DNA from 4 places in the Acidovorax carolinensis genome. Region 2 is predicted to be linked to each of the others. Evidence: predicted binding sites of a transcription regulator. Region 2 holds the regulator's gene; each other region holds the start of a gene.
The links. Region 2 encodes LexA, which represses DNA repair genes until DNA is damaged. Its sites were predicted from a motif close to ACTGTATNNNNATACAGT; they were not measured.

Region 1 (7,589 bases), 620 kb from region 2:
CCCGGCCTCCGCCCTCAACCCAGGCACCACCCAAAAAACAGCTATGAACTAGATAGCGATTAACGCTTGTTCCATCGGCGCTGGAAGCCAGTTCCACGGTGTGGTTGATGCCCCAGCGGCTACCCAGTCATCCGAAATGGGCTACGAACTGGCGGTTCTAGGGTCGTAAATGGTTAACGCAGGTCATAGAAACGCATTGCGCCTGTGATTTATCGGATTTTCAGTAATTGCTGAAAGTTCGATAACGGCGAAGGGCCATCGCAGGTTTGGCTTTGTGGGTGGCCCCCGCAACCTAGGTCTGCGGGCCTACCCAGCGAGCGCTCTTCAGCGCGCTTCGGCAAACATTGCGTTGTCCGACGACAATAGAAGATTTTGCGGCTTTGCCGCCTGGTGGACTTCCAGCCGCCGATTCTTTTTGCCGCATGACATCTCCTCACTCCCGCACGCCGCTGATCGATATGGTCAAGGGCATTGCCTGCGCCACCATCGTGTGGCACCACCTCGCTTTTTATGGCCCCATGTCTGACATCGCGCAGCCGCTGGCGCCCGGGTTGATGGCCTGGCTCTACGACTATGGGCGCATGGCCGTGCAGATCTTTCTGGTGCTGGGCGGGTATCTGGCCGCGAGCAGCCTGGCGCCCCAGGGGCTGGCGCGGTTTGACAGCGCCAGCCAGCAGATCGCACGGCGCTTTGTGCGGCTGGTAGTGCCTTATGCGGTGGCGCTGGTGCTGGCCGTGGTGGTGGCGGCGCTGGTGCGCAGCTGGCTGGACCATCCCTCGGTGCCCGGTGAGCCCAGTCTGGCCCAGCTGGTGGCCAATGCGCTGCTGCTGCAAGATATCGTGGGCGAAGAGGCCCTTTCTGCGGGCGTGTGGTACGTCGCCATTGATTTCCAGCTGTTCGTTGGCTCGGTGCTGCTGCTGACGCTGGTGCGGTCGGTTTGTGGCGAGGGGCGCGCGCACCATGCTGCCTGGTTGGGGCGTGCGCTGGTGGTCGTCGGCACGGCGGCGTCGCTGCTGGTTTTCAACCGCGAGCCTGAACTTGACATGTGGGCCCTGTATTTCCTGGGGTCCTATGGACTCGGCATGATGGCCTTCTGGGCCGTGCAGACCCCGCGCCGCGGCGCGTGGATGGCGGTCATCGCAGTGTTGGGCGCCGCCGCCCTGGCGCTGGATTTTCGGGAGCGCATTGCCTTGGCGCTGGTGACGGCGCTGACTCTGGCCTGGGCGCTGCGGTCAGCCCGCTGGCGGCAATGGCAGGGGTTCGCGCCCGTGGTGCGGCTCGGTCAGATGTCGTATTCGGTGTTTCTGGTGCACTTTCCGGTGTGCCTGCTGCTCAATGCGGTGGTCAGCCACCTCTGGCCGCAAGCGCCCGGGTGGAATGCCCTGGGCATGCTGGCAGCCTTCACCCTGTCGCTCATGGCAGGGCGGCTGCTGTATCAGCGCGTGGAACGCCACGTGCCATCATGGACCACGGCGCTGCGCTGGCAGGCCGGGCTGGTCGGCACCGGTATGCTGGTGGCGGTTACCGCCAGCCATTGGGGCTAATCCAGCGCGCCCGGTCCTCGGTGTGGCGCAGGGCTGTCCGTCCGCCGGGCGGGTCAGCGGTGCAGTTCGCCCGCGCTCTCGGGTTGGTAGATGATGCTTTTGACCCGCACCGTCATCGACTTGCCACCAGGCCCGGGCCATGCCAGTTCATCGCCCACCGACAGGCCGAGCAGGGCGCTGCCCACGGGTGCAAAAATCGAGATGCGGTCGGCGCTGCCATCCATGTCGCGCGGGTACACCAGCGTCAGGCAAAACTCCTTACCGCTCTCCTGGATCGTGAACTGCACCGTGGAGTTCATGGTCACCACATTGGGCGGAATTTCCTCGGGCGCCACCACGTCGGCGCGGTCCAGCTCTGCCTGCAGGTCGGCCTTGCCCGGAAAGACACTGGCCGGAATCGCCGCCAGCAGTGCTTCAATGCGATCCAGGTCCAGGGAAGACAGGGTGATCTGGGGTTTGCGCGCCATGAAGTACCTCGAAAGCTGGTTGTAAAGGCTGGGACTGTAGTGGATCGCTAATCTCGCACTGCGCCGCGTGGTCAAAAGCGGTGTCTTGGTCCACACGGATAAATTCGAAAAACTGTACATTCATACAGTTATGAAAAATGATGTCGATCCCGCAGATTCGCCCAGCGGCCCGCCACCGGAGGCGCGAATCCCCATACAAGCCATTCGCGGGCGGGGTGCCGCCACCGCCATGCCGCACCGGTTCATGCGCGAGACCCGCGCGGTGGTCGATGACGGCTGGGATTTTTCGCCCGATGGCGAGGCGCAGGCCGCGCTGCCGCCCACCCGCGTGCACCTGGAGACCGCCCGCAGCGCGCTGTGCGCCAACGATTCCCCCGACATCTTTTTTGAACATTCGGTGAACCCCTACCGGGGTTGCGAGCATGGCTGCGTCTATTGCTACGCCCGGCCCACGCACAGTTATGTGAACCTGTCGCCGGGACTGGATTTTGAAACGCAGATCATTGCCAAGCACAACATCGCCGAGGTGCTGCGCGCCGAGCTGGCCCGCCCTGGCCATGTGCCGCGCCTGCTGAACGTCGGCTCGGCCACCGACTGCTATCAGCCCATGGAGCGCGAGTTGCGCCTGACGCGCGGCGTGATCGAGCTGCTGCGGGATGCGCGGCATCCGTTCTCGCTCATCACCAAAAGCAGCGGGGTGGAGCGCGACCTGGACCTGCTGGCGCCGCTGGCAGCGCAGCGCCTGGCGGCGGTGTATGTGACCATCACCACGCTGGATGCGGCCCTGGCCCGGCGCATGGAGCCGCGCGCGGCCGCGCCGCACCGGCGCCTGCGCACCATCCGTGCGCTGGCCGAGGCGGGTGTGCCTGTGGGCGTGAGCGTGGCGCCGCAGATTCCCTTCATCACCGAAGACATGGAAAAGGTTCTGGAGGCGGCGTACGAGGCCGGTGCGCGCAGCGCTTTCTACACGGTGATCCGGCTTCCGTGGGAGCTGGATGCGCTGTTTCGCGAATGGCTGGCCCTGCATTACCCCGATCGCGCCGCGCGCGTGATGGCACGCATCCAGGACCTGCACCACCTGGGCCCGGCGGCCCGCGCCGCAGGCAAGAGCTACGACAGCAGTTACGTGTCGCGCATGAAGGGGGCGGGCCTGTGGGCCGACCTGCTGCGCCAGCGGTTTGCCGCATCGTGCCGGCGGCTGGGGCTCAACCGCGAGCGGGTGGAACTGGACCTGGGCCAGTTCCGTCCGGCGCTGGCGCGCGGGCAGGCGTGCCTGTTTTAGGGTTGCGCGAATCACCTGGCTAGCCCATCCACATCTGCTGCACCACCTGCGTGTAAAGCGGAATACCCAGCAGGATGTTGAGCGGGAATGTCACACCCAGCGAAAGGCTCACATAGAGCGACGGGTCGGCCTCGGGGATTGCGTAGCGCACCACTGCGGGTACCGCGATGTACGACGCACTGGCCGCCAGCACCATCAGCAGCACCGCATCACCGGCCGGCACCTGCAGCAACCACGCCAGCACCAGTGCCAGGCTTGCATGCATCAGCGGCCCCAGCACCGCATAGGCCAGCACCCAGGGGGACTGCTTGCGCACCGCAGGCAGGTTGCGCGCAGTGCTCAGTCCCATGTCGAGCAAAAACAGGCATAGCATGCCCTTGAACAGGTCGCCCGAGAATGGCTGCAACGCCGCCTTGCCCGCGTCGCCAGTCAACAGGCCAATCACCATGGCGCCCAGCAGCAGTAACTGGGTGCCGTCGGTGAACGACTCGTGCAGGATCTTGCCCACCGACAGGTGCGGCCCCGGCTTACCGGTTGCCGCGGTGCCCCCACCGATGACCGGGCCCCCGGCCGATGCCATGGCCACCACCGGTTGCACGCGCAAGAGGGGTGTTGAGGCGGTTGCTGACACCGCCTGCCGCTGGCGCAGCGTATTGGCCAGCATCACCGCAAGGATGATGGCGGGCGACTCCATCAGCGCCATGGCTGCCGCCATGTAGCCGCCGTAGGCAATGTGCTGTGACTCCAGATACTGTGTGGCTGTCACGAACGTCACCGCGCTGACCGAACCATAGGTGGCCGCCACCGCTGCCGCGTTAAAGCCCGACAGCACTCGCCGCAGTACTGCATAGCCCACCAGCGGCACCAACACGGCCAGCAGCACCGCCAGCCCCAGGCTGCTGGCCACGCTGGGGGTGAGCCCCGAGGCCGCCAGCGCAAAACCTCCTTTGAGCCCCAGCGCCACCAGCAGGTAGATCGACAAGAACTTCGAGATCGCCGCCGGCATCTCGAGGTTGGAACGGACCAAACCCGCAAACACTCCCAGGGCAAAAAACAAGATCGCAGGGTCCAGCAAGCTTTGCATCAGATAACTCCTTGTGGGGTGGGATGCTAGTGGCGTGACACTCCAAAGTAAAATCGATTCGAATGCGGATATATATAGATAAAAATCTATGAACATCACTTTTCGCCAGTTGCGCCTTTTTCTGGCGCTGGCCGAAACCGGCAGCGTCAGCGCCGCCGCCAAGGTCATGCATGTCACGCAGCCCACGGCGTCCATGCAGCTGCGCGAGGTGACACAGGCCGTGGGCCTGCCGCTGTATGAAGTGGTGTCGCGCCGCGTGCACCTGACCGAGGCGGGGCAGACCCTGGCACGCACCGCACGCGCCATCGCGGGTGAATGGGATGCGTTTGAGCAGCGCGTCTCTGGCGTCAAGGGGCTGACCAGCGGGCGCCTCAAAGTGGCCGTGGTCAGCACCGCCAAATACTTTGTGCCCCGCCTGCTTGGCAGCTTTTGCAAGCTGCACCCGCAGATCGACATATCGCTTGAAGTGCTCAACCGTGACCACGTCATCACCCGACTGCGCAGCAATCTGGACGACCTCTACGTCATGTCCATGCCGCCTGGCGACCTGCCGCTGGAAGACCAGATCCTCATGCCCAATCCGCTGGTCGTCATCGCGCCTGCGGGCCACAAGCTGGCTGCCAAAAAGCGCATCACCATGGCGCAGCTGCAGGCCGAGCGCTTCATCCTGCGCGAAAAAGGATCAGGCACCCGCATGGCCACCGATGCCCACCTGAGCCAGATCGACTTTGCCCCCAGTGCCGTGCTGGAGCTGGGCAGCAACGAGGCCATCAAGGAATCGGTGGAGGGGCAGCTCGGCGTGTCCATCCTGTCCCGCCATGCCCTGGGGCCCCATCACGAAGGCCTGGCTGTCCTCAACGTACAGGGCTTCCCCATCCAGTCGCAATGGCATCTTGTCTGGCCCAGGGGTAAGCAGCTGTCACCCATTGCGGAGGTGTTCCGGCGGCATTTGCTCGGTGAGGCGAAGGGATGGCTGGGGGCGCGGTAAGGAAGCAGGGTAGGGGCCAACAAACAGGCGGGGGCTCCACGGGATTTTCTGAAGCCCCCGCGCGCGGTTTTTCTTCGGTGAAAAACCGCCTGGCCTTCGCGGTGTGTCAGCCGGCCGGCTGGACGGCAGCCGGGTGCCGGCAGCCCGTAAACATGTCCCAATCGCGGTTGTAAACGTTCGTCTTCACATCCATCAACCCCAGCACCGAGTGAAAGTAGCCATCGTGCGTGATGCGCCGCTCGGCCAGGTCTTTTTGCAGGCAGGGGGTGGAGACGCCGCTGCGCGCCTGCATGGCGGGAGACAGCCAGGTGATCCAGGGCACATGCTTTTGCACATCGGGTGCGATGGAATAGGGCAGGCCATGCAGGTAGATGTTGTTCTCGCCCAGCGATTCACCATGATCCGCTACATAAATCATAGCAGTTTGCGCTTTATCCGATTGGGCTGAGAGCCAATTTATTACTGAATCGAGAAACTGGTCGGTCTGCACGATGCTGTTGTCGTAGGCGTTCACCACCTGCGCTTGTGTGCATTCCTGCAGGGCAGTGGAGGTGCATTCGGGCTGGAACTTCTTCAGCGCCGCTGCAGAGCGTTTGAAGTAAGCCGGGCCGTGGCTGCCCATCTGGTGCATCACCACGACGGTGCCTCGGCTGCGCTGCTCGGCGGGCAGGTTGGCCAGGCGCTGATCCAGGTCCTTGAGCATGATGGGGTCCAGGCACTCGCCATCGGGGCACAGCGCCGGGTCTTGCAGCGCCGTGGTGTGCACTTGCCCGACACGCTCGCACACGCCCTTGCAGCCGGCCTGGTTGTCCAGCCACAGCACGGCCAGGCCCGCATGGTGCAGTACATCGATCAGGCTTTCGTAGTTGGCCTTGCGCGCCTCGAAGCCGCTGCGCCCCAGGTGCGAAAACATGCAGGGCACCGATGCGGCGGTGCTGGTGCCGCACGACCAGGCGTTGCGCGCTGTGACCAGGTCGGTACGGGCCGACAGCAGGGGCGTGGTGGGCCGGTCGTAGCCGTTGAGGCCGAAGTTCACGCTGCGGCCGGTTTCGCCCAGCACCAGCACCAGCAGGGGCGGCTTTTGCTGGCCCATATAGCTGGCGCCCAGTTGGGCGTCGCGGCCCAGCGGCATCAGCGTGCTGGTGTCCAGCCGCAGCGGCTTGGTGGCGATGTTGCCCAGGGCGTACACACTGTTGAGCGGATTGATCAGGTAGCGCAGCTTGGTGTGGTTGCGCATGACGGAGGCGAAGTCCTGGAACACCAGCAGCAGGCAGACCACGATGACCACGATCGAACCCACCAGCAGTGCGCCGTTATGGGCCATGTGGCGAAAGGCATGCATGCGGCGCACCGGGCGCCGGTACAGCCACAGCAGCGGCGGGGCCGTGAGTGCCAGCACCGTGGCCAGCATGCGCCAGTTGAGGAGGTCGCCGGCCTCTTTCACATCCGTCTGCATGACGTTGACCAGCATGCTGGCATCGATGGCAATGCCATAGGCCAGCATGAAATAGGCACCGAAAGCGGCCATGAGCAGCATCACGGTGATGGCGGGCTTGAGCGTCCAGCGCCAGGCCAGCACACTGAGCAGGGCGGCATTGCCCGCCGCCACAATCACCGCAAAAGCCAGCGCAAAGCCCCAGCCGCGCAGCGTGTCCTGCCCCGGCAGCGCGGCCACCTCACGCCACAGCGGAACGTTGCAGGCGGTGGCCAGCCAGGCGCTGGCGAGCACCACGACCCACGCGGGGTGGATGTCGCGAGACGGATGGGTAGGGTGGGCAACGGCACGACGGCCGAACGCGAGGCGCTGCATACGCTGCAATAACAATGGCATCAGGCATTGTTTGCAGCGCAGCTTAAGTGGATATTAATGTTCAGGCAAGCGAGGTTGCATGGTGCTGCAGGTGGTCGGCCAGGAAGGTCTGGATGAAATAGTAGCCATGGTCGTAGCCTGCATGGCGGCGCAGCGTGAGCGGCTGCCCGACCTGGGCGCAGGCACTCTCGAACAGGTGTGGGTGCAGCTGCGTTGCCAGAAACTGGTCGGCCAGCCCCTGGTCGATCAGGATGCCCTGGGGGTAGGGCGCGTTGCCTTGCCGGCCCATCAGAACACTCGCGTCATGTGCGGCCCAGGTGCTCTCATCCTGGCCCAGATACCCGGTGAAGGCGTTGTGCCCCCACGGGCACTGGGTGGGCGCGCAAATGGGTGCAAAGGCCGAAACGCTGCGGA
Region 2 (7,589 bases):
TTGCTGGCGGATGCCGCTGGATGAGGACTATGCCGAGGGGTTGAAGAGCAATTTTGCAGACATGGGCAATGTGGCAGGACGAGCGGGCGGCTCCATCACAGCGGCGAAGTTCCTGCAGCGATTTGTAGGAGAGTTTCCTTGGGCACACCTCGACATTGCTGGCACTGCCTGGAAAGGTGGAGCGGTCAAGGGGTCCACTGGCCGACCGGTAGGCTTGCTGGTGCATTACCTGTTAGGACATGCACAGCACTTGTCTGCAAAAGATGCGTTGAAGGGGGCCGGGCCGTCGGCGACCCCGACCCGACGCAAAGTTCGCTCAAAACCTGCCTGACATTGTCATGACTGAAATAGCTTTCCACTTCAATGCGCCGGACAAAATGGCCTATGCCTGTCGGTTTGCTCGCAAAGCGCAACGCAGTGGTGCACGGCTTGTCATCACGGGTCCTGCGGACACACTGGCTGTGCTGGACGGAATGCTGTGGAGCATGATGCCGCAGGATTTCGTTGCCCATTGCCGTGGCGATGCTGAGGACGAACTCTTGCAATTTTCATCGGTGGTACTTGCCGTGGATGTGCAGCAAGCACCCCATCGAGCGATGCTGCTGAATATGGGTGATGCTGTGCCTGAAGGGTTTGGCAGTTTTGACCGGTTGGTGGAGGTGGTGAGTGCCACAGATGAGGTAGATCGCAATGAAGCGCGTGCCCGCTGGCGCCACTATGCGTCACGGGGCTATGCCATCACGCGCCATGATCTGGTGTTGAAAGCTGATTGATGTCCCTCCCGCCCAAGCCGCTCCCCCGTTTTGTGCCGACACTCACTGAAGTGGTGCAGGGGCCCGATGTGCTCCCGGTTTCAGTGCCTCTGGCGCAACATGGCCCATCTGCTCGGGGGGGCGCCTCCCCCGTTGCGCAAACTGCGCCATCGCTTCATGCAAGCGCTTCAATTCCTGCTGCGCCCGTGCCATCGATGGACAAGACCGTGCGAGGCACTTCTGGCACAAAGCCCGTCCAGACATCTCCTACCCCGCGACGCCCCTTGCCTGAGGGCATGGAAGAGTACATGGTGCACCGGGTGATGCAGCGCGTGGATGTGTTGCTGGATCAGCGGTTGCGTGAGGCGATTGCACTGGTGATTCAGGAACAGACCCGCTCCGTGCTGCCCCGCCTGCGGGAAGAAATTGAATCGGTGGTGCGGCATGCGGTCTATGAGGCCGTGGCCGACGAATTAGCCAGCGGCAATCCCACTGAGCGTGGGAGATGACAGGGTTTTTCCCTGTGGTTTCCCTCTCATTTACGCGTGTTCCCTAATGATCTGGCCCGTAAATTGCGATATGTTCGCCTGCGTTGGGACACAAGAATTATTCTCAGCGTTTATCTTTACTGGAGATTAATATGCAATTGAAGTTGAAACTGACCGTGGTTGCTGCTATCGCGGCTGTTGCTGGTATGGCCTCTGCACAAGAGCAAGTGGTCAAGATCGGTCATGTGGCTCCGGTTTCCGGTGCCCAAGCCCACTACGGCAAGGACAACGAAAATGGTGCGCGCATGGCCATTGAAGAGTTGAACGCTCAGGGCATCACCATTGGCGGCAAGAAGATCAAGTTCGAGTTGCAAGCCGAAGACGATGCAGCGGATCCCAAGCAGGGCACCGCTGCTGCACAGAAGCTGTGCGATGCCAAAGTGGCGGGCGTTGTGGGTCACCTCAACTCCGGCACGACCATTCCCGCCTCCAAGGTCTATAACGACTGCGGCATTCCCCATGTCACGGGCGCAGCTACCAACCCCAACCTGACGAAGCCCGGCTACAAGACCACTTTCCGTATCATCGCCAACGACAACGCCCTGGGTGCTGGCCTGGCTTTCTACGCGGCTGACACACTGAAGCTCAAGACGGTTGCCATTGTCGATGACCGCACGGCCTATGGCCAGGGTGTGGCCAACGTGTTCAAAAAGGTTGCTGCCGAAAAGGGCATGAAGGTGGTGGACGAGCAGTTCACGACCGACAAGGCTACCGATTTCATGGCCATCCTGACGGCCATCAAGTCCAAGAATCCTGATGCCATCTTCTTCGGCGGCATGGATCCTCAAGGCGGCCCGATGCTGCGCCAGATGGAACAGTTGGGCATGGGCAACGTGAAGTATTTTGGTGGTGACGGTATCTGTACTTCCGAAATCGCCAAGCTGGCTGCCGGTGCCAAGACGCTTTCCAACGTGGTGTGCGCTGAAGGTGGCGCGTCGCTCGACAAGATGCCAGGCGGCAAGGCATGGAAGGCCAAGTACGATGCCAAGTACCCAGGTCAGTTCCAAGTTTACAGCCCCTATACCTATGACGCCACGCACCTGATTGTCGACGCCATGAAGCGTGCCAATTCGGTGGACCCCAAAGTCTATACCCCCGAATTGCTGAAATCGCAGTTCAAGGGCGTGACCTCCACAATCGCATTCGAGCCCAATGGAGAAATGAAGAATCCCGCTATCACCCTGTATGTTTACAAGGACGGCAAGAAGACGCCTTTGAATTAAGTCCGAAGACCTGGGTCGGCATCGCGCGGTGCTGTCCAGCAAAATGGCTTCCTTCGGGAAGCCATTTTTTATGGATGAACGCGTGTTGCGCGCCAGCGGGAAGGGGACGATGTGCCTGTGTGTTCAGCGCCGAACCTGCAGCGCGCCCGGGTTCACGATATTCGTGGGCGTGCCCTTGATGTAGTTCACCACGTTGTCGAAGGCGGCGCCGAAGTACAGCTCGTAGCTGTCCTGCTCCACGTAACCGATGTGGGGGGTGCAGATACAATTTTCCAGGCGCAGCAGGGCGTGGCCTTGCAGGATGGGTTCGCTCTCAAATACGTCCACGGCGGCCAGACCAGGGCGTCCGCGGTTCAGGGCCGCAATCAGGGCATCAGGCTCAATCAATTCGGCGCGCGAGGTGTTGACCAGCAGCGCGGTGGGCTTCATGCACGAAAGATCTTCCAGTGAAATGATGCCCCGGGTCTCGTCATTGAGCCGCAGGTGAAGAGACAGTACATCGCATTGCGAGAAGAACTCTTCCCGGTTGGTGGCAGCCTGGTATCCGTCCGTCAGTGCCTGGGCGCGTGAGGCGTCACGACCCCAGACGCGTACGTTCATGCCAAATGCACGGCCGTAACCCGCCACCAGTTGGCCGATACGGCCGTAGCCCCATATGCCCAGTGTTTTTCCTCGCAACACGCTACCGAGGCAGAAGTTTGGCGGCATGGAAGCCGCCTTGAGGCCAGACTGCTGCCAGGCGCCATGCTTGAGGTTGGCGATGTATTGCGGCAGTCGCCGCATGGCAGCCATCACCAGTGCCCAGGTCAGTTCGGCCGGGGCCACCGGCGAACCCACTCCCTCGGCCACCGCAATGCCGCGCTCGGTGCAGGCGGTCACATCAATGTGGCTTCCGATCTTGCCGGTTTGGGCAATCAGTTTCAGCCGGGGCAGTTTTTCGACCAGTTGCCGCGTGATCTGGGTGCGTTCACGCACCAGCACGATGATGTCTGCATCCTTCATGCGCACGGCCAGTTGCCCCTGACCTTTGACCGTGTTGGTGTACACCTTTGCTGAATAGGGATCGAGCCGGCTCGCGCAATGGAGTTTACGCACCGCATCCTGATAGTCATCCAGAATCACAATATTCATCCCGCCATTGTGCCTTGGCGGGAGCTGGGCGGCGATTTCGCGGGGCCGACGGCCTTGATCAGAATGCAACGTTTTGTGGCACCTGTGGCACCAGAGCCAGGGGCGCAGTCATCAATGGCGCCATGTCTCGCATGCCGTCATGCGCTCCAGTTCCGCGCAGACATCGGCCATACGGCCCGCGATGACCATGCGCCCGACCTCTGGGCGTGATGCCGCATGCAGAACGCGCACTGGACGCCGGGCGCTATGGTGGCTGGCAGCGGTCGGCCCGCTGGAGCCGGGAGGCGCACTGTGCCCGCGACCAGGAGCGTGACGGTGGGGACTGGCAGGCACCGACACCGCCGTGCCGGCAGCAAACGCTGGCGGCTGGAAATGGGGCCTCGATTTTGCGGAGGCACCGGGCACTGCACAGGATGAAAGCCCCTCGGGGGCGTTGCTGACGATGCGAACTGCAGGCACTGCACTGTGCGAATCGTCCGTGCATCGACTGGGTTGAAGCCAGTGCACGAAGGCGTGAAGGGGCTGGGAAAAGGCAGAAAGAGCGAACAAGGCAAGTCCCATGTGAAAACTCCGTATATCAGGGGTTGAGCACAGGCAGGATTGCAACGCGGTGCGCACGCTCAGGGCTGGCAAGCCGCTGCCGGCTTGCCAAACGCCCGCCACCTGAGGCGCGCAACAGAGGGCGCAACTACATGAGCATGGTGTTGCGGATCAAGCCCACAGCAAGGCCTTCGATCTCGAAAGCCTCGCCTGGTTGAACAACGATCACGGGGTAATCGGGGTTCTCGGGAAGCAGCTCGATGGCACCGGCCGTGCGGCGCAGTCTTTTGACGGTGACATCATCACCCAGCCTTGCCACCACGATCTGACCGTTGCGCGCTTCCCGTGTGGACTGCACGGCGAGCAGATCGCCGTCCATGATGCCGGCGTCGCGCATGGACATGCCGCGCACCTTGAGCAGGTAGTCGGGCTTGTGTTGAAACAGGCTGTTTTCCACGCTGTAGGTCTGGTCCACATGTTCCTGCGCGAGAATCGGGGAGCCAGCGGCCACGCGACCGATCAGGGGCAGAACCAGTTGCGACAACCCCGGCATGGGCAGACTGAACTGGGTGCCGCGCGCGGCGTTGATGGAACGCACTGTGTCGCTGCGCAGGCGGATGCCGCGGGATGTGCCACTGACCAGTTCGATCACGCCTTTGCGCGCAAGGGCTTGCAGGTGTTCTTCTGCCGCGTTGGCCGATTTGAAACCGAGTTCCGTGGCGATTTCTGCCCGTGTGGGTGGCGCACCCGTGCGGGAAATGGCCACCTGGATAAGGTCCAGGATTTGTTGCTGGCGTGCTGTGAGCTTGGGGTTGTCGAGCATGGCATTTCCAGTGTGTGTCACCAGGGTGGTGGGGAACCGTATGATTACTGTGTATTAATCCAGTAGCTGTATTTTTCACCAGTTTTTCAAAGGACGCAAGTGAGCGCGCAAAAAATTGTCGTTTTGGGCACGGGGGGGACCATCGCTGGCAAGGCTGCCAGCCAGGGAGACAACATTGGCTACACCGCCGCACAGGTGGGCGTGGAGCAGCTGCTGCATGCCGTGCCCAGCCTGCAGGCGGCAGCCTGTGGCGGTCTGGTGGCCGAGCAGATCGCGCAGCTGGACAGCAAGGACATGGAGTTCAGCGTGTGGCGTTTGCTTGCTGAGCGTTGTGCCAGAGCGCTAGCCGATCCCCTGGTGCGAGGATTGGTCATCACCCACGGCACCGATACGCTGGAAGAGACCGCCTGGTTTTTGCAGTCGGTGCTGGATGCCCACAAGCCGGTGGTGTTGACCTGCGCGATGCGCCCCGCAACGGCATTGACGCCGGATGGTCCGCAAAACCTTCTCGATGCCGTCGCCGTGGCAATGACAGCAGGGGCGCGGGGCGTTGTGGTGGTGGCGGCCGGCGCAGTACACGGCGCAATGCGTGTCCAGAAAGTGCACCCCTATCGCGTAGATGCGTTCAGCTCAGGCGATGCCGGGCCGTTGGGCTGGGTGGAGGAGGGTGTTGTGCGATTGGTGCAAAATTGGCCTATAGCGCAATCGGGACAAGCGCAATGTGCTATCGAAAGAATAGTAAATTGCACGCATTGGCCACGCGTTGAGGTCGTCATGAGCTATGCGGGTGCCACGGGAGCCCTGGTGGACTCGCTGGTGCGTGATGGTGTGCAGGGCATCGTGGTGGCCGCCACGGGCAATGGCACGATTCACCAGGCCCTCGAATCGGCATTACTGCGCGCGCAGGCGGCTGGTGTGAAAGTGGTGCGCTCCACGCGCTGCACGGAGGGCCAGGTATTACCCAAGCCCGGTGATGCTCTACCGGACTCCCGGGGCCTGTCTGCGGTGAAGGCACGCATTGCGCTGATGCTCGAACTGCTGCCTTGATCGCGCTGTGGCCTTGATGTGTGCCGGCCGGCCACGGTCCGTGGCCGGCTCCAGCACGCCGCCAGGCTCAGCTGGACAGGGCCTGCAGGGCGCGCGCCGTGATCTCTTCGACGCTGCCCGTGCCGCTGATGGCGCGGTATTTGGGGGCTGCATTGGGCTCGGCCTTGGCCCAGTTACTGTAATAGTCCACCAGGGGGCGTGTCTGATCGCTGTACACCTGCAGGCGCTTCTTGACGGTTTCTTCCTTGTCGTCTTCGCGCTGGATCAGGTCTTCGCCCGTCACGTCGTCCTTGCCTGCCACTTTGGGCGGATTGAACTTGACGTGGTAAGTGCGTCCGCTGGCGGGGTGCGAGCGGCGGCCGCTCATGCGTTCGATGATGGCGTCGAAGGGCACGTCGATTTCGAGCACATAGTCGAGCTTGACGCCGGCTTCCTTCATGGCATCGGCCTGGGGGATGGTGCGGGGGAAACCGTCAAACAGGAAGCCGTTGGCACAGTCGGGCTGCGTGATGCGTTCCTTGACGAGGCCGATGATGATGTCGTCGCTGACCAGGGCGCCCGAGTCCATCACGGCCTTGGCCTGCAGTCCCAGCGGCGTGCCTGCCTTCACGGCTGCGCGCAGCATGTCGCCCGTGGAGATTTGCGGGATGCCATATTTCTGGCAGATGAACGTGGCTTGCGTGCCCTTTCCGGCACCGGGGGCGCCCAACAGAATAAGTCTCATGGAAATCCTCGAAGGTTAGAAATCAGCTGGCACTGCTGGCAAGGGGGGCGCAGCCAGGCGCCCATGACGCAGTGCTCTCTTTGCGGTCAAGGATAGCATGTGACTGCCTTGATGTGGCTTACGGCAGCGCCCGCCAATCGGGCGTCCACGCGCTGGTTTTCAGGCCAGCAGTGTCCGAACCCTGTCGAGGTCTGCCGGGGTGTCAACGCCCGGGCCGGGGGCCTCGTCGGCAATGTGCACGGCGATGCGGTGGCCATGCCAAAGTGCCCGCAATTGTTCCAGCGCCTCCACCGCCTCGGTGGGGGCCTGGGCCAAGCCCGGAAACTGGCGTAGAAATCCCGCACGGTAGCTGTAGATGCCGATATGGCGCAGCGGCGCAAATCCGTGCAGCGCGGCCACGCCGGGTGCGGCCTGCGCCGCGGCGCCTTGCCACCAGGTCTGGCCCGCATGGTCCCGGGCGTGCGGAATCGGCGCACGGCTGAAATAGTGGGCCAGGCCGCGCGCGTCCAGCACCACCTTCACGACGTTGGGGTTCTCGTAGTCGGCCCGGGTATGGATGGCATGGGCTGCCGTGCCCATGCTGGCTTCGGGCGTGCGGGCAGCAGTGCCGCCACGGCATCGATGAGCGCGGGGTCCATCAGGGGTTCGTCGCCCTGCACGTTGACCACAATCGCGTCGCCGTCCAGACCCAGTTGCATGCAGGCCTCTGCCAGCCGGTCGCTGCCGCTGGCGTGGTCGGTGCGGGTGAGCAGGGCCTGCACCCCGTGGGCCTGGCAGGCCTGCACGATGCGCGGGTCGTCG
Region 3 (7,589 bases), 2.0 Mb from region 2:
GCCCGAGCGGCTCACCACGCCGATGCGGCCCTTGCGGTGGATGTGGCCGGGCATGATGCCGATCTTGATTTCGTCGGGCGTGATGATGCCAGGGCAGTTGGGGCCCAGCAGCAGCGTCTTCTTGCCGCCGGCGGCTTCCTTGGCCTTCATCTTGTTGCGCACCATCAGCATGTCGCGCACTGGGATGCCTTCGGTGATGCAAATCGCCATGTCCAGGTCGGCCTCAACGGCTTCCCAGATGGCAGCAGCAGCGCCTGCGGGCGGCACATAGATCACCGACACGGTGGCGCCGGTTTGCGTGGCGGCTTCCTTGACGGAGGCGTAGATCGGGATGTTGAAGATCGACTCGCCGGCCTTCTTGGGGTTCACGCCGGCCACGAAGGCGTTCTTGCCGTTCGCGTATTCCTGGCACTTTTCGGTGTGGAACTGGCCAGTCTTGCCCGTGATGCCCTGGGTGATGACCTTGGTGTCTTTGTTGATGTAGATCGACATGATTCGTGTCCTAGTCAGTCGGGGACAGAGCTAAAGATCTGTCCCCAAGGTCATTACTTAACGGCAGCAACAATTTTTGTAGCAGCTTCGGCCATGGTGTCCGCGGCAATGATGGGCAGGCCCGATTCGGCCAGCAGCTTCTTGCCCAGCTCTTCGTTGGTGCCCTTCATGCGCACCACCAGCGGCACCGACAGGTTCACGGCCTTGCAGGCGGTGATCACGCCGTTGGCGATGGTGTCGCACTTCATGATGCCGCCGAAGATGTTGACCAGAATGCCTTCCACCTTGGGGTTGCTCAGCATGATCTTGAAGGCTTCGGTGACCTTCTCGGCGGTGGCGCCGCCGCCCACGTCCAGGAAGTTGGCCGGCTCGCCGCCAAACAGCTTGATGGTGTCCATGGTGGCCATGGCCAGACCAGCGCCATTCACCAGGCAGCCGATGTTGCCATCAAGGCTGATGTAGGCCAGGTCGAACTTGCTGGCCTCCACTTCGGCCGGGTCTTCTTCATCGAGGTCGCGCAGGGCCACGATTTCGGGGTGGCGGAACAGCGCGTTGGGGTCGAAGTTGAACTTCGAGTCCAGTGCCATCAGCTGGTTCTTGCTGTCGCGGTTCAGGGGGTTGATTTCCACCAGCGACGCATCGGTGTCCATGTAGCACTGGTAGAGCTTCTGGAAGATGTCCACGGCCTGCGCGGTGGACTCGGCGGGCAGGCCGATGCCATTGGCGATCTTCTTGGCTTGCTCGGCACCCAGGCCGCTCAAAGGGTCGATGAATTCGGTGACGATCTTCTCGGGCGTGGCGTGGGCCACTTCCTCGATGTCCATGCCGCCTTCGCTCGAAGCAATGAAGGCGATCTTCTGCGTGGCGCGGTCGGTCACGATGGACACGTAATATTCTTTTTGAATGTCGGCGCCGTCTTCGATGTAGAGGCGGCGAACCTTCTGGCCTTCAGGGCCGGTCTGGTGCGTCTTGAGCTGCATGCCCAGGATTTCGCCCGCGATGCGCTTGACATCGTCGATGGTCTTGGCAACCTTCACGCCGCCGCCCTTGCCGCGCCCACCGGCGTGGATCTGGGCCTTGACCACCCACACGGGGCCGCCGAGTTTCTGGGCTGCTTCAACGGCTTCTTGCACCGTGAACGCGGGAATGCCACGCGGAACGGGCACACCAAAATTGCGCAAGATTTCCTTGCCTTGGTATTCGTGAATCTTCATGAGGTCTCTCTCAGGGAAGGGTGGTAGTTACCCGTTTACCATGGACACAAGAATGTCTGGCCGCGGGCTTGGGACATGGCAACCGGTGAATGTATCATGCTGCAATGCACCATCCCTTGTGCCAAGCTTACATACAGGGACGGCCACAGCGCAATCATCCCCCGCAGGAGCATTCACATGTCCAGAATCTTTATTGACGGCGAAGCCGGCACCACAGGCCTGCAGATTCGCGAGCGCCTGCAGGCCATGCCGCAGATCGAGCTGGTCAGCATTGCGCCCGAGTTGCGCAAGGACCCGGCCGCCAAGCGCGAACTGATTGCGGGCGTGGATCTGGTGGTGCTGTGCCTGCACGACGACGCCGCGCGCGAAACCGTGGCCATGGTCGATGACATCGAAAAGACCACTGGCCGCCAGGTCAAGGTGATCGACGCCAGCACCGCGCACCGCACGGCGCCCGGCTGGGTGTTTGGTTTTCCCGAGCTGGCCGCTGGTCAGGCGCAGGCCGTGCGCGAGGCGCTGCGCGTGTCCAACCCCGGCTGCTACGCCACCGGCGCCATTGCCTTGCTGCGCCCGCTGGTCGATGCGGGCCTGGTGCCCCAAGATTTCCCACTGGCGCTGCCCTCGGTCAGTGGTTATTCGGGCGGTGGCCGCACCATGATCGAAGCCTACGAGCAGGGCCAGGCGGCGCCGTTCGAGCTGTATGCGCTGGGCCTGTCGCACAAGCACCTGCCTGAGATTCTCAAATACACCGGGCTTACGCGCCGGCCCATCTTCGTGCCCGCCGTCGGCAACTTCCGCCAGGGCATGCTCGTGCAGTTGCCTTTGCATCTGGACCTGCTGCCGGGCCAGCCCAAGGCGGCCGATCTGCACGACGCGCTGGCCGCGCATTACGCGCGCAGCAATACCCCCGCGCAATGGGTGAGCGTGCTGCCACCCACCGAAGACGGCAAGCTCGAACCCACCGCGCTCAACGACACCAACAAGCTGGAGCTGCGTGTGTTCGCGAACGAAACCTACCGACATGCCGTGCTGGTGGCGCGCCTGGATAACCTGGGCAAGGGCGCCAGCGGTGCGGCCGTGCAGAACCTGCAATTGATGCTGGGTTTGTGATCGGGCAGGCCCTGCGGCAGCGGGGCGTGACGCAGCCGGCGCTCGGGTGTGTCGACTTTTTGCTCTGTATTTGATAGCTTGAAGCGGTTGTAAATAAATCGCTTTCGACCTGTTTGGCTCAGGATGGTTGGCAATGCAGTTCTCTGGCAGTTGCTCCACCTTTCACTCGGTTTCGTCGTCGGGGTAGCCATCGCGCACCACACGGCGCACCACGTCCCCCGAGAACCCGCGCGCGGCCAGAAAGCGCATTTGCCGCGCCCGCTCTTGCGGATCGGTGGCCACGCTGCCAAAGCGTTGGCGCCAGACGGCCTGGGCGCGCTCCAGCTCGGTGGCGCGCAGGCGCTCGGCCGTGGCGCGCACCAAGTCGTCATCGAGCCCCTTGCTGCGCAGCTCCTGCACCAGGCGCTGCGTGCCCAGCCTGCTGGCGCGGCGGTGCACCAGCGATTCGGCCACGCGATTCGCGTTGATGAAATCCTTGGCCTGCAGGTCGTCGAGCACGGCGTTGAGGTCGTCGCCCTCTTGCGCATGGCGCGCCAGCTTGGTGGCCAACTCGCTGCGCGAATGTTCGCGCTGGGCCAGCAGCCGCAGCGCGCGGCCCTTGAGGGAGAGGCTGCCAAAGCCCATGGCGATTTTGCTCTGCTATTGATAGCTGCTGGCGCTTGTTGAATAAGCGCTCGCGGCCATTTTCACTTCAAGTAAAGGAGTGACAGGCGCGACGGGCGCCCGTAGCTGCGCTTACTTGTCTTCTTTCTCGCCCTTCTCGGCCTTGCCGGGCTTGCTGGCGGGGGCGGCTTCCAGGGCGGCTGGCAGCAGGGCAATGCCCAGGCTTTCGCGCACCTTGTTCTCGATCTCGCGGGCCAGGTCGGGGTTTTCGCGCAGGAACTCGCGGGCGTTGTCCCGGCCCTGGCCGATTTTTTCGCCGTTGTAGGCATACCAGGCGCCGGCCTTTTCGACGATCTTGGCGTTCACGCCCATGTCGATGATTTCGCCCTCGCGGCTGATGCCTTCGCCGAACAAAATGTCGAACTCGGCCGTCTTGAAGGGCGGGCTTACCTTGTTCTTGACCACCTTCACCTTGGTTTCGTTGCCGATGGCTTCGTCGCCTTTCTTGATGGTGCCGGTGCGGCGGATATCCAGGCGCACCGACGCATAGAACTTGAGCGCATTGCCGCCGGTCGTCGTTTCAGGCGAGCCGAACATCACGCCGATCTTCATGCGGATCTGGTTGATGAAGATGACCATGCAGTTGGTCTTCTTGATGGTGGAGGTCAGCTTGCGCAGCGCCTGGCTCATCAGGCGGGCCTGCAGGCCGGGCAGGCTGTCGCCCATTTCGCCTTCGATTTCGGCCTTGGGCGTGAGGGCGGCCACCGAGTCAATGACGATCAGGTCCACGGCGCCCGAGCGCACCAGGCTGTCCACGATTTCGAGCGCCTGCTCGCCGGTGTCGGGCTGGCTGATCAGCAGGTCGGACAGCTGTACGCCGAGTTTCTGGGCGTATTGCACATCGAGCGCGTGCTCGGCATCGACAAACGCGCAGGTGCCGCCCTGCTTTTGCATCTCGGCAATCACCTGCAGTGTGAGTGTGGTCTTGCCCGACGATTCAGGGCCGTAGATTTCAACCACGCGGCCGCGCGGCAGGCCGCCCACGCCCAGCGCGATATCCAGGCCCAGCGAGCCGGTGGAGACCACCTGGATGTCCTCGATCACCTCGCCTTCACCCAGGCGCATGATGGTGCCCTTGCCAAACTGCTTCTCGATCTGGGCGAGCGCGGCGGCCAGGGCCTTGGCCTTTTCCGTGTTCACGGGCAATGCGGGATTGGTGCCTTTGACTGCGACGTCCATGAGAAACTCCTTGAAAAACAACAGGTTGGATGTTGGCATCGCTCTGCGGTTAATCACAGGCTGGATGCTTGAACAGTAGTTTATGCGAGCAATGGAATCGAGATAAAGCAATTTTTAGTCAGTTTGCCTGACAATGTGGCATGGCTGATTCAGCATCCATCGCACCGCCCACCACGTCTCTCGTCGCGCCCACTTCGGCGCTGGACGATCGCTGGCGCCAAACCCACCTGGGCCGCCTCATGGGCAGCGCGCTGCGCCGCTTTGACGCCCGGGTGCTGCAGCTCATGGCGCGCAATGTCGAGGTGCCGCTGGCGTTGTCCAACCTCGCGGCGCGCGACCAGGTCACGGCGGCGCATGTGCACATCACCCGCCATCTGGCGCTGCAAGGCGACCGGCTGACTGAACTGGCCCAGCGCGCGGGCATGACCAAGCAGGCCATGGCCAATCTGGTGGACCAGTGCGAGGCTTGGGGCCTGGTCACGCGCGCGGCCGATCCGCTGGATGCGCGCGCGCGGCGGGTGTGCTTCACGCCCATGGGCCTGGCCTGGTTGCGGGCGTTTCGCGACGCCGTGGCGCAGGCCGAAGCCGAGTTTCGCGAGGAAGTGGGGCCCGATGTGGCCACGGTGGTGGCCATCGGGCTGGAGGCCTACGCCGGGGCGGCGGGGGGTGAGTAAGCAACGTTGCCGCGTTCGTGGCGCCCACGGGTTCCGTGCAGGCCAGCAACCATTGCCGAAAGCACTGCAGCGCATGCAGCTGTGTGCGCCCTTCGGGGTAGCAAAACCAGTAGCCCACATCGCTCTGGTAACCGCCGCGCTGGGCAGCATCGGCCAGGGGCTCGCGCACCAGGCCGGCAGTGATTTCGTCCTGCACCAGGCAGCGCGGCACCAGCGCCAGGCCCATGCCGGCCATCACGGCACGAATCATGGTCTGGAACTGGTCGAACTGCGGGCCTGCCAGCGGGTCGATGCAGCCTTGCGCACCATGCGTTTCGCTCCAGCGCAGCCAGGCCTCGGGCACGGTCACATGGCGCAGCAGTGTGTGGTGCGCCACATCGCGCGGGGTGTGGATGGACCAGTCGGCCACTTTGGTGCGGGGCGCGATCAAAACCACCTCGTTGCCCGTGATGTAGTGGGCGTGGGCGCCGGGCCAGTGGCCGTCGCCAAACAGGATGGCGCAGTCGAGCTCGGGCCGCTCGAAGTTGTAGCTGTGCACATAGGGCACGAAATGCAGCGTGACCTGGGGATGCTGCTGTTGAAACTGCGGCAGGCGTGGAATGAGCCACTTGGCGCCAAAGGTGGGCAGGCTCGCCAGGTGCAACGCGCCGCCACCGTCGTCGCTGGTGATGAGCTCCAGCGTAGCGGCCTCGAGCTGCAGCAGCACGGCCTGCACGGCCTTTTCGTAGCGCTCTCCGGCCGGGGTCAGGGTCAGGCGCTTGCGGGTGCGTTCAAACAGCGGCACCGCCACCCAGGTTTCCAGGTCCTTGATCTGCTTGCTCACGGCGCTCTGCGTGAGGTGCAGCGCCTCGGCGGCGCGTGACACACCGCCGAACCGGGCCACGGTAGAGAACGCGCGCAGCAGATGCAGCGGAGGAGCCAGGCGGCGCAGTGACATGGTGGGGTGTAGTACTCAAAACATTCCGAATTGGAATGTTATCAGGCACATCCATTGCTTGGATGAGGACGTTCCTTTCGATAACCTCAGTGCATCTCACAGGAGAACTACCCTATGCAACGCCGTCACCTGCTTGCCACACTGGCATCCGTATCTTTAGCGCCTGGAATGTCATTCGCCCAGGAGGGCAAACCATTGCGCATGATCGTTCCCTTCCCGCCGGGGGCGCTACGGACATCACGGCGCGCACGCTGCAAGACGCCATGGCCCGAATCCTCAAGCAACCCGTGGTGCTGGAAAACCGCGGCGGTGCAGGCGGCTCCATCGGCATGGCCGAAGTGGCCCGCGCCCCGGCAGACGGCCTGACCATTGGCGTGGCCACGCTGTCCACCCACGGCGTGAACCCCGCCGTGTACAGCAAGCTGCCCTATCACCCCACCAAGGATTTCGTGGGCGTGACCGAGATCGTCAAGGCCCCGGGCGTCATCGTGATCAACCCCAAGGCGTTGCCTGTCAAGGACTTTGCCGACCTGGTGAAGTACCTCAAGGCCAACCCCGGCAAGGTGTCCTACGCCACGCCGGGCAACGGCACCATCGGCCACATGTGGGGCGAGCTGTTCAAGAGCAGCACGGGCACCTCGATGGTGCACATCCCCTACCGTGGTGCAGGCCCGGCCATCAACGATGTGCTGGCGGGGCAGGTGGCGGTTTACTTTGACCAAGTGGCTTCGTCGCTGCCGCACATCAAGGCTGGCAAAGTCAAGGCGCTGGCCGTGTCGTGGCCCCAGCGGCTGGATGTGCTGCCCGATGTGCCTACCTACGGCGAGCTGGGCCATGCCAACAACAACGATCCGTCGTGGTTTGGCCTGGTGGCGCCTGCTGGCACCCCGGCCGCGGCGGTGGACCGCATCCAGCATGCCGTGGCCCAGGCCCTGCAGGAACCCGCCGTGCGTGAGCGGCTGGCCGGGCAGGGGCTGTACCCCTCGGGCACGACGCCCAAGGCCTTCACGGCCCAGATCGCCCGCGAAATCGACAAGATGAAGGGCGTGGCGGCATTCGCCAAGGTCAGCCTCGATTGATCACTGCGCGGGCCTGCGGGCCCGATGGCCACAGCCGGAAAGACTCAGGGATAACCACGGGGTCTTTCGGGTCCGGGCGGCTAGGCCGGTCGCCCCAAATTAAGCACACTCTGCCTATGCATGCAGCCTTGAAACTGATCAACCACCGCTTCCAGCAAGCCCAGCCCGGTGCCACTGGCTCGCCGGGCGTTGCAACACCGCCCGTTCCCATGGTTTCGCACCAGCCCGGCAGCACACCGCT
Region 4 (7,589 bases), 680 kb from region 2:
AACCGTCCGAGAAACCGGGGGAATCCCACCCCGGATACTTGGCGGCACGGCTTATCGGAACCATTGCGAAGAGCATCCGCAGTTGGCCCGCGGGTCCGAAACACGTAGCCAAGGTCTTCTCAAAGAATTAGATCGGCCAGAACCATAGAACGTCCAAAAGCATTCTCTGGTGTGGTGACCTCATGGCTGCACCGAGCAGTGCGAAGCTGCCACATGAGCCGCTCGGTGCGATGCCTCGTAGTGTGCAAGCGGCTCATTACCATTTAACGCAACGAGCAAATTTTCAGCAGCCTGCAACTCGATGGCTCGGCGAACCTTCTTCACCGCCGAACCAATGTGGGGTGTGAAAACCGTGGAGGGGTGTTGCAAGAGTTCCGGATGAATCTGGCGTGGACGGTCTGCCAGCAGCCAGTCTTCCATCTCGTACACATCGGCGGCGTAGGCACCCAGGCGCTCGTCCTTGAGCGCCCGTGCCACGGCAGCCTCGTCCACAACCGAGCCTCGCCCAATGTTGACCAGGATCTGCCCCCGCCGAACACCTTCAAGCATGGTGTCATTGACGAGGTGACGCGTTACGTCCAGCAGCGGAACGGCCAGAATGACATAGTCGGATTGCGACAGGGCCTCACCCAGGCTCACCATGGTCAGGCGTTCGTCATCACCATGCGGGTCCACGCCCAGCAGTTGAGCGCAACCAAATCCGCAGAGGCGGTCAACGATGGCCCGTCCCACGGCGCCCAGGCCAACGACCGACACGACCGAGCCGTGCAGACCTATTCCATACAGCTGAGGACGCCAGCCGGCGTAGCCCCTGCGAATACGGGTGTCACCAGCGAGCACGTGACGCGCAGCGGCAATGGCCAGACCGATGGCCAGCTCTGCCGTGGGCTCTGTCAGAAGGTCTGGCACAAAGCTCACGCTGACCCCCGCTTGTGCACAGGCCATCAGGTCAAAATTGTCATACCCTTTCAATGCGCAAGCGATGGTCTTGAGCCGTGGAGCGTTCAACAAAGTTCGCCTGTTTACCCGGTCAGGCATGAACGCCATCATGGCGTCGGCGTCCTTCAGGTGGAGGTAAAGCTCTTCCTCGCTCCAGGGCTCAGGCCCTTGATTCATCACTACATCACCGGCGGATCGAAGACGCGCCAGAACTGCTTCATGGATGGGCTGCGTCACCACAATTTTCGGCATCATTACCTTCCTCTCTCTTTCTATTTCAGATGTTTGCGAAGCGCCGACCCAATGCCGTCGACCACGAGCACGCATATGAGGATGGACAGCAAAATGGCGGAGACCTCGTCGTACTTGATCAGGCGCAGAGCTGCCATGAGTTCGAAGCCAATGCCGCCCGCACCCACGATGCCCATCACTGCCGATGCGCGAAAGTGATATTCCCATCGGTAGATGGTGATGTCCGCCAACTGGGGCAAAACCTGCGGTAACACAGCATGGGTGATGACCTGAAACCGGCTTGCGCCCGCGGCCTTAGCGGCCTCCAGAGGTTTCGGGTCCACGTGCTCTATGGCTTCGGCGTAGAACTTGGCCACCATGCCCGTGGAATGCAGGGCCAACGCCAGCACACCAGGCAATGCCCCAAAGCCCACGGCCGCGACGAACAGAATGCCCAGGATGATTTCAGGCACAGACCGAAATGCAGCCAAGATGGTTCTGACGATTCGCCCAACCACCGCATTCGGCGCGGTGTTGGGCGCCGCCACCAGGGCCAGCGGCAACGACGCCAGAACGGTCAGCGCCGTGCCTGCGATCGACATGGCTAAGGTGTCACGCAATGGAATGACCCAGTGCTCCCAGCGCTCGAAATTCGGCGGCACCATCTCTGAGGCCAACTGCTGAATCGCTGGGCCGCCTTCGATGAAACGCTGCGCGTCAAAGAAGCCGGTGACATACAAAGCCACCACACAGACGAACAGAACGACACAGGCGGCGCCCAGCCGTTTGAGTCGCTGCTGTCCGTCGATGGCAACTATGGATTCCAGAGCAACAGACGTCACTGCATGCGCCCCAGATCAAGCTTCAGAATTTGTGCGGTGTCACGCAGAACGTCGTAGGCCTTGTCATCGGTCGCGGCAAAGGCCTGCACACGGAATGACTTGAGAATCTCGGCGTCCTTCATCTCAAGAAAGGCTGCACGGATGGCTGCTTTCAACTCGGGCGTGAGGTTGCCCTGCATCGCGATGGGGTAGTTTGGAATGGGAGCTGACAGTTCGAGTTGCACGATCTTGTTGGCATCCACCGTGCCCTTGGCGATGAGGTTGTCCAGAATGGGTTTTGACAACGCGCCAGCCGGAATTTGCCCTGCCTGAACGGCTCGGGCCACGGCGTCATGCGTGCCCAGGTAAACGGGGCGGTAGTCGGTCTCACCGTCAAGCTTGTAGTTCTTGAGCAGGTGCGCGCGCGGTGCGAGGTGGCTGGACGTTGAAGCCTGGTCGCCAAAGCCAAACGGCTTTCCTCGAACGTCAGCCAGTGTCTTCACCGGGCCGCCCGCCGTGGCAATGAGAACCGACTGGTAGGTCGGAGAGCCGCGCTCCACGCCAACGGCAAAAGGCTCAATGTTGGGCGCCTTGGACTTGGCCAGTACGTAAGAGAACGGTCCAAAGTAGGCCACCTCGATGCGGCCAAAGCGCATGGCTTCAATCATCGACGAGTAGTCCGTAGTCACCGTAATCTCTATTTCCTTCTTCAGGGTCTGTTCCAGGTACCGCTTCAGAGGCTGTGCGTTCTGAATGATGGTGGCGGCGTTTTCGTCCGGCAACAGTGCAACGCGAAGCTTGGAAGGATTTTTGCCCTCGGCATGGGCGCCAAGTGGCAACAGGGCGGCCAAAGTGACGGCAGCGATAAATTGGAAACGGCGACGATTCAGCACGGTAAAAACTCCTTGGATTGAGAGGGGGAATCAAATTGACTGCCCATGTTGGCAGGTGAGGAAGAACGGGACGGTTCGACAGGTGACGACTTCGCGTACAGGGCAGACTGGGCTTCTTCCGTCAACTGCGCTGCTGTCCCGTCGAACACCACCTGGCCCTGGCGAAGGCCCACAATGCGGTCGGCGAACATGCGCGCGAGGTTGACTTGATGCAGACTCACGATGGCCGTGAGTCGGTCTTTCTTGCAGATGTCGTGAAGCAGGGTCAACACACTCTGCGCGGTCGCCGGGTCGAGGCTGGCCACCGGCTCATCGGCCAGCAGCAGGCGGGGCTTTTGCACCAAGGCACGCGCAATGCCAATGCGTTGTTGTTGCCCACCAGACAAGGTGTCTGCCCGTGCTAGGGCTTTCTCAAGCAGGCCTACGCGGTCAATGGCCGCCAGCGCCTCCAGCTTGTCAGCCTTGCTCCAAGGCCACAACGACGCCAGAGATCCGCGGGTGGCGAGCTTGCCCATCAACACATTGGCCAGCACGCTTTGCCGCCCGATCAGGTGGTGCTGCTGGAACACCATGCCGCAGTGGCGCCGATGCTCAAGAAGGTTGCGTTTTGAGACGGTGCCGCCCGGCAGATCGGCCACCGACACCTCTCCGTCTGTGGGGCTAACCAAGCCATTGATGCTGCGCAGCAGCGTTGACTTTCCCGCGCCCGACGCGCCCAGCAGCACAAGGAACCCGCCATGCTGTACCTCCAGCGAGGTGGGCGCAAGCGCTGTGTGACCATCGGCATAGGTCACCGTGATACCCCGCAAGCTCAGATGGCTCTCGCGAATTGCAGTTTTCATAGCTCGGTTTCATTTGTTGTGGTGCGCTAGACGCACACCAGGACTCAAGTGGTCAGAGGTATCTCTCGGGAAAGAGGAGGTTCTGGAAGAAACAGCTTCAGTGGAAGCACAGCTCAAGTCTGGGTGACCAAGGTGTCATGAATATGAAACTTTCATCCCTAAAAATGAGGGCACCCATAGATCACATCAATGTCTGGACTCAGCCTCCTCGCAGCCTTGAAGGCCTTTGACGCAACGGCCCGAGCCGGCAGCATGACCGCTGCCGCGAGAGTGCTCGCTATTCAACAACCGACTGTTTCTTCACACATACAGCGCCTGGAGGTCGACTTCGGCGTGGAGCTTTTTCATCGGCGCGGGCGGCGGCTTGAACTCACGTCCTTTGGACGCACTCTGTTGAACTACACCCGGCGTACCTTCAGTGGCGAGGAAGATGCGCACGCACTGCTCGCTGCTGCGAAAAATCAATACGTAGGGCGACTGGTCATCCATGCCATCGGGCCGCACAACGTGCTGCCCGTGTTGAAGCTGTTCATGAAACAGTTCCCCCAGGTCAACGTGGCTGTTGGCGTAGGCGACTCGCGAACCATCACCGAAAAGATTCTTGACTACCAGGGAGACGTGGGCATGGTGCTCAATCACGTCGCTCACCCAGATCTATTTGGCGCGGCTTACCGTACCCAGCGATTGGTGATATTCGGCAACACCCAACACTCACTCGCGCAACGGGCCACTCTCAAACTGCGTGATCTGCAGGGTCAGAGGTTCGTCATCCGAGAGGAAGGATCGACGACCAGACGCGTGTTTGAACAAGAACTAAAGGAGCGAGGCGTCGAGGTGCAGGTGGCTCTGGAGATGGGCAGCCGCGAGTCCGTTCGAGAGGCGGTGGCGGAGGGGCTGGGCCTAGGCGTCGTGGCGGAAACAGCCTACAGGCCAGATCCTCGCCTTGTTAAGTTAACTATTTCAGACACCAGCATGGCGACACAGGTGCACTTCATCTGTAGAAAGGAGCGGCATCAAGCTCCTCTGATCTCGACCTTCCTGGGTTTGGCGCATAGCGTAAGTCAGAAAATTGCCTAGGTATGGAACTTGGATTCCATGCAGCCGTGGGGCATGGGACCGAGGGGCAACTGTTCGCCTGTAGGCCGACTTAAGTTAAGGGTTGTAGGACGCCCGTAATCGCGCGGCGATCCCATCTTGACTGCGGGGCGCGGTCGTGTATCTGAATATGCGCTGTCAGGCTGACTGCCAGCGGTATGGCAGCAGCTCGCCGATCTGGGTGGCGGGCTGCATGGGCAGGCGTACCATGACATCGCGCAGGTAGGCGTAGGGTCGTGCCCGTTCATGGGGAGACGTGTGCTAGACCATGACTGCAGCTCCCTCGATACCGGTCATCGATGCTGCCGCGCTGCTGGGTGAGCCAATGACAGCTTTGTGCCAGGCACCGTGAACTCAGGTCACGGCCGCGACCGACAGCAACCGCTGCAAACCTGTCTCCCACCCTCCTTCAATCTCGTTCACTTCCCACCCTCAACCCCTCAGCCGCAAATGGCGCCAGGAACTGCTCACTGCGCTCAGACGTCGCTACCAGCCACTCGTCATAGACCGACTCCGGCAACACCACAACCATGCGTTTCTCGTCGGTCGGCTTGTGAAACTGGTTCATCAGCGGGTGGGTATCGGCGATGGTCGTCAGCATGGTGTAGCTGTGTACCCAATCCCCCTGGGGAGACTTCCAGACAGACCACAAACCTGCAATACCCATGGGCCGACCGTCTGACCGTTCGATACGAGTGGGAATGGCCTTGCCGCTGCGCCAGTCCGGTTCGTAGATGGCCTGGGCCGGGATGATGCAGTGCTGCGCCCTCTTCCAAGCTTCCCGAAAACTCGGTTTGGTGGCCACCGTCTCGCTGCGTGCGTTGTAGGTACTGCGGCAGATCTTCAGGTCGGTCGCCCAGTGGGGTACCAGGCCAAACAGGCCGGGTAACGCTTCCCGATCTGGTACTGCGTCATCCCCTGAGTCCTTCTCCCTGGGGCGGCGGATCAGCAGGCCGGGGCATCCCGGCCAGAGATCGGATTTGCCCAAGTCGGCCGGTGGTTCCACCTGGAACACCTTTCGCAAGACCTGGGCGTCCCGCACGCCTTCGTAGTGACTGCACATGGTTCCATCCTATGCGCGGATGCGCGCCGGTTTTCTGTGAAGCATTCCCAAGGGGCGGGCTTGGCTTCTATACTGTTGTTATGTCCAGCATTGTAAAAGATCACCTGTTGTCACCCCTGTTCCATGGCGCCGAGTCGGGGCGCTGCAGCACACCAAAGCCCTTGGCCGATTGCGCCCTCCCCGCCTTCCAACTTGAATCCCGGATTCGGGCGGGTTTTCCGTCGCCGGCGGAGGATTTCCAGGCCAAACGCATCGACGTGCTCGAACACCTGATCAAGCACCCCCAGGCCACCTACAGCATGACGGTGCGGGGTGAGTCCATGCGTGAGGCGGGCATCTTTGATGGGGATGTGCTGCTGGTGGACCGGGCGATCAAGCCCAGCCACGGCCAGATCGTGGTGGCGGTGGTCGATGGGGACTTCACCTGCAAGCAGCTCTGGCAACGCGGGGGGCGGCTGAAGCTCAAGGCTGCCAACCCGACCTTCGCCGACATCGTGCCCACCGAAGGCCAGACGGTGGAGGTCTGGGGCGTGGTGATCGCGGCGATCAAGCAGTTCAAGCGCTGAAGCTGGCGAACCTTGGTTGAACGTGCTGCATGGCTTCTCCGTTGTATGCCCTGGTTGATGGCAACAATTTCTACGTCTCCTGCGAGCGGGTGTTCCGCCCCAGCCTGAACGGCAAACCGGTGGTGGTGCTCTCCAACAACGACGGTTGCGCGATTGCCCGCTCCAACGAGGCCAAGGCCCTGGGCATTGCCATGGGGGCGCCCTGGTTCAAGATCCGGCATCTGGCGGAATCCCAGGGGCTGGTTGCACTCTCGGCCAATTTCCCGCTATACGGAGACCTGAGCGACCGCATGATGAGCCTGGCGGCCGGACTCGGGCACCGACAGGAGATCTATTCCATCGACGAGTCCTTCGTGGATCTTTCCGGGGTTCGCGGCGATTTGCTCAAACGCAGCCAAACCATCCGCGAGCGGGTGCTGCAGTGGGTGGGCATTCCTTGCTGCATCGGCATCGGGCAGACCAAGACCCTGGCCAAGCTGGCGAACCACATCGCCAAGTCGGCCGAGCGCAAACGGGACAGCTACCCCGCTGAACTGGCTCAGATCTGCAACCTGTCGGCTCTGAACCGCGCAACACTGGATGCGGTGCTGGCGGCCACACCGGTCGAGGAGGTCTGGGGTGTAGGCCGTCGCATCGCGGCGCAGCTCAAAGAGGGTGGCATCCACACGGTGCTTGATCTCACCCGCATGGACCTGGCCACGGTGCGCCAGCGCTGGTCGGTGGTGCTGGAACGCACGGTGCGGGAGTTACAGGGACAGTCCTGTGTGGATCTGCAAGACGTTGCACCGGACAAACAGGAAATCGCCTGCACCCGGTCGTTTGGTCGCCCGGTTACCGCGCTGGAAGACCTCAGCGAAGCCGTCAGCGAGTTCGCCAGCCGGGCGGCCGAGAAGCTGCGGCGCCAAGAAGGTCTCGCCAACCAGGTCTTGACCTTTGTGCGGACCAGCCCGTTCCGGCCCGATCCACAGTACAGCCGGTCTATCGTAGTGCCCTTACGAAGACCCACCGCCGACAGTTCACAGATCGCCGATGCTGCCCTGACCGGCCTGCGCTGCATCTACAAGCCGGACTTCCTGTACGCCAAGGCCGGGGTGATGCTGATGGAGCTTCAACCGGTTTCGGTGCACCAGAGTGAATTG

Region 1: a site for LexA is predicted at 2,123-2,140, ahead of CBP34_RS06040 (PA0069 family radical SAM protein). Genes of this name have one in related genera too.
Region 3: a site for LexA is predicted at 4,718-4,735, ahead of recA (recombinase RecA). Genes of this name have one in related genera too.
Region 4: a site for LexA is predicted at 5,956-5,973, ahead of CBP34_RS12200 (LexA family protein). Genes of this name have one in related genera too.

The regions. Positions count from the first base shown of each region.
Region 1 covers NZ_CP021361.1:1,300,358-1,307,946, forward strand. Annotated here, with positions in the region: gene CBP34_RS06030 (acyltransferase family protein) at 423-1,544, shown strand; gene rnk (nucleoside diphosphate kinase regulator) at 1,598-2,011, opposite strand; gene CBP34_RS06040 (PA0069 family radical SAM protein) at 2,142-3,293, shown strand; gene CBP34_RS06045 (sodium-dependent bicarbonate transport family permease) at 3,313-4,377, opposite strand; gene CBP34_RS06050 (LysR family transcriptional regulator) at 4,466-5,365, shown strand; gene CBP34_RS06055 (phosphoethanolamine transferase) at 5,472-7,196, opposite strand; gene fghA (S-formylglutathione hydrolase) at 7,237-7,589, opposite strand, start outside.
Region 2 covers NZ_CP021361.1:1,922,480-1,930,068, forward strand. Annotated here, with positions in the region: gene CBP34_RS08975 (leucyl aminopeptidase) at 1-331, shown strand, start outside; gene CBP34_RS08980 (DNA polymerase III subunit chi) at 339-773, shown strand; gene CBP34_RS19995 (hypothetical protein) at 968-1,261, shown strand; gene CBP34_RS08990 (branched-chain amino acid ABC transporter substrate-binding protein) at 1,393-2,523, shown strand; gene CBP34_RS08995 (D-2-hydroxyacid dehydrogenase family protein) at 2,647-3,654, opposite strand; gene lexA (transcriptional repressor LexA) at 4,343-5,017, opposite strand; gene CBP34_RS09005 (asparaginase) at 5,117-6,064, shown strand; gene adk (adenylate kinase) at 6,132-6,788, opposite strand; partial or broken gene kdsB (3-deoxy-manno-octulosonate cytidylyltransferase) at 6,948-7,589, opposite strand, start outside.
Region 3 covers NZ_CP021361.1:3,947,705-3,955,293, reverse strand. Annotated here, with positions in the region: gene sucD (succinate--CoA ligase subunit alpha) at 1-492, opposite strand, end outside; gene sucC (ADP-forming succinate--CoA ligase subunit beta) at 546-1,706, opposite strand; gene argC (N-acetyl-gamma-glutamyl-phosphate reductase) at 1,884-2,816, shown strand; gene recX (recombination regulator RecX) at 2,979-3,440, opposite strand; gene recA (recombinase RecA) at 3,552-4,658, opposite strand; gene CBP34_RS18580 (MarR family winged helix-turn-helix transcriptional regulator) at 4,799-5,332, shown strand; partial or broken gene CBP34_RS18575 (LysR substrate-binding domain-containing protein) at 5,436-6,269, opposite strand; partial or broken gene CBP34_RS18570 (tripartite tricarboxylate transporter substrate binding protein BugE) at 6,384-7,348, shown strand; partial or broken gene CBP34_RS18565 (N-formylglutamate amidohydrolase) at 7,465-7,589, shown strand, end outside.
Region 4 covers NZ_CP021361.1:2,598,549-2,606,137, forward strand. Annotated here, with positions in the region: gene CBP34_RS12170 (phosphonate dehydrogenase) at 181-1,194, opposite strand; gene phnE (phosphonate ABC transporter, permease protein PhnE) at 1,212-2,012, opposite strand; gene phnD (phosphate/phosphite/phosphonate ABC transporter substrate-binding protein) at 2,009-2,884, opposite strand; gene phnC (phosphonate ABC transporter ATP-binding protein) at 2,878-3,726, opposite strand; gene CBP34_RS12190 (LysR substrate-binding domain-containing protein) at 3,916-4,803, shown strand; partial or broken gene CBP34_RS19455 (transposase domain-containing protein) at 4,960-5,069, opposite strand; gene CBP34_RS12195 (SOS response-associated peptidase) at 5,231-5,884, opposite strand; gene CBP34_RS12200 (LexA family protein) at 6,046-6,450, shown strand; gene CBP34_RS12205 (Y-family DNA polymerase) at 6,492-7,589, shown strand, end outside.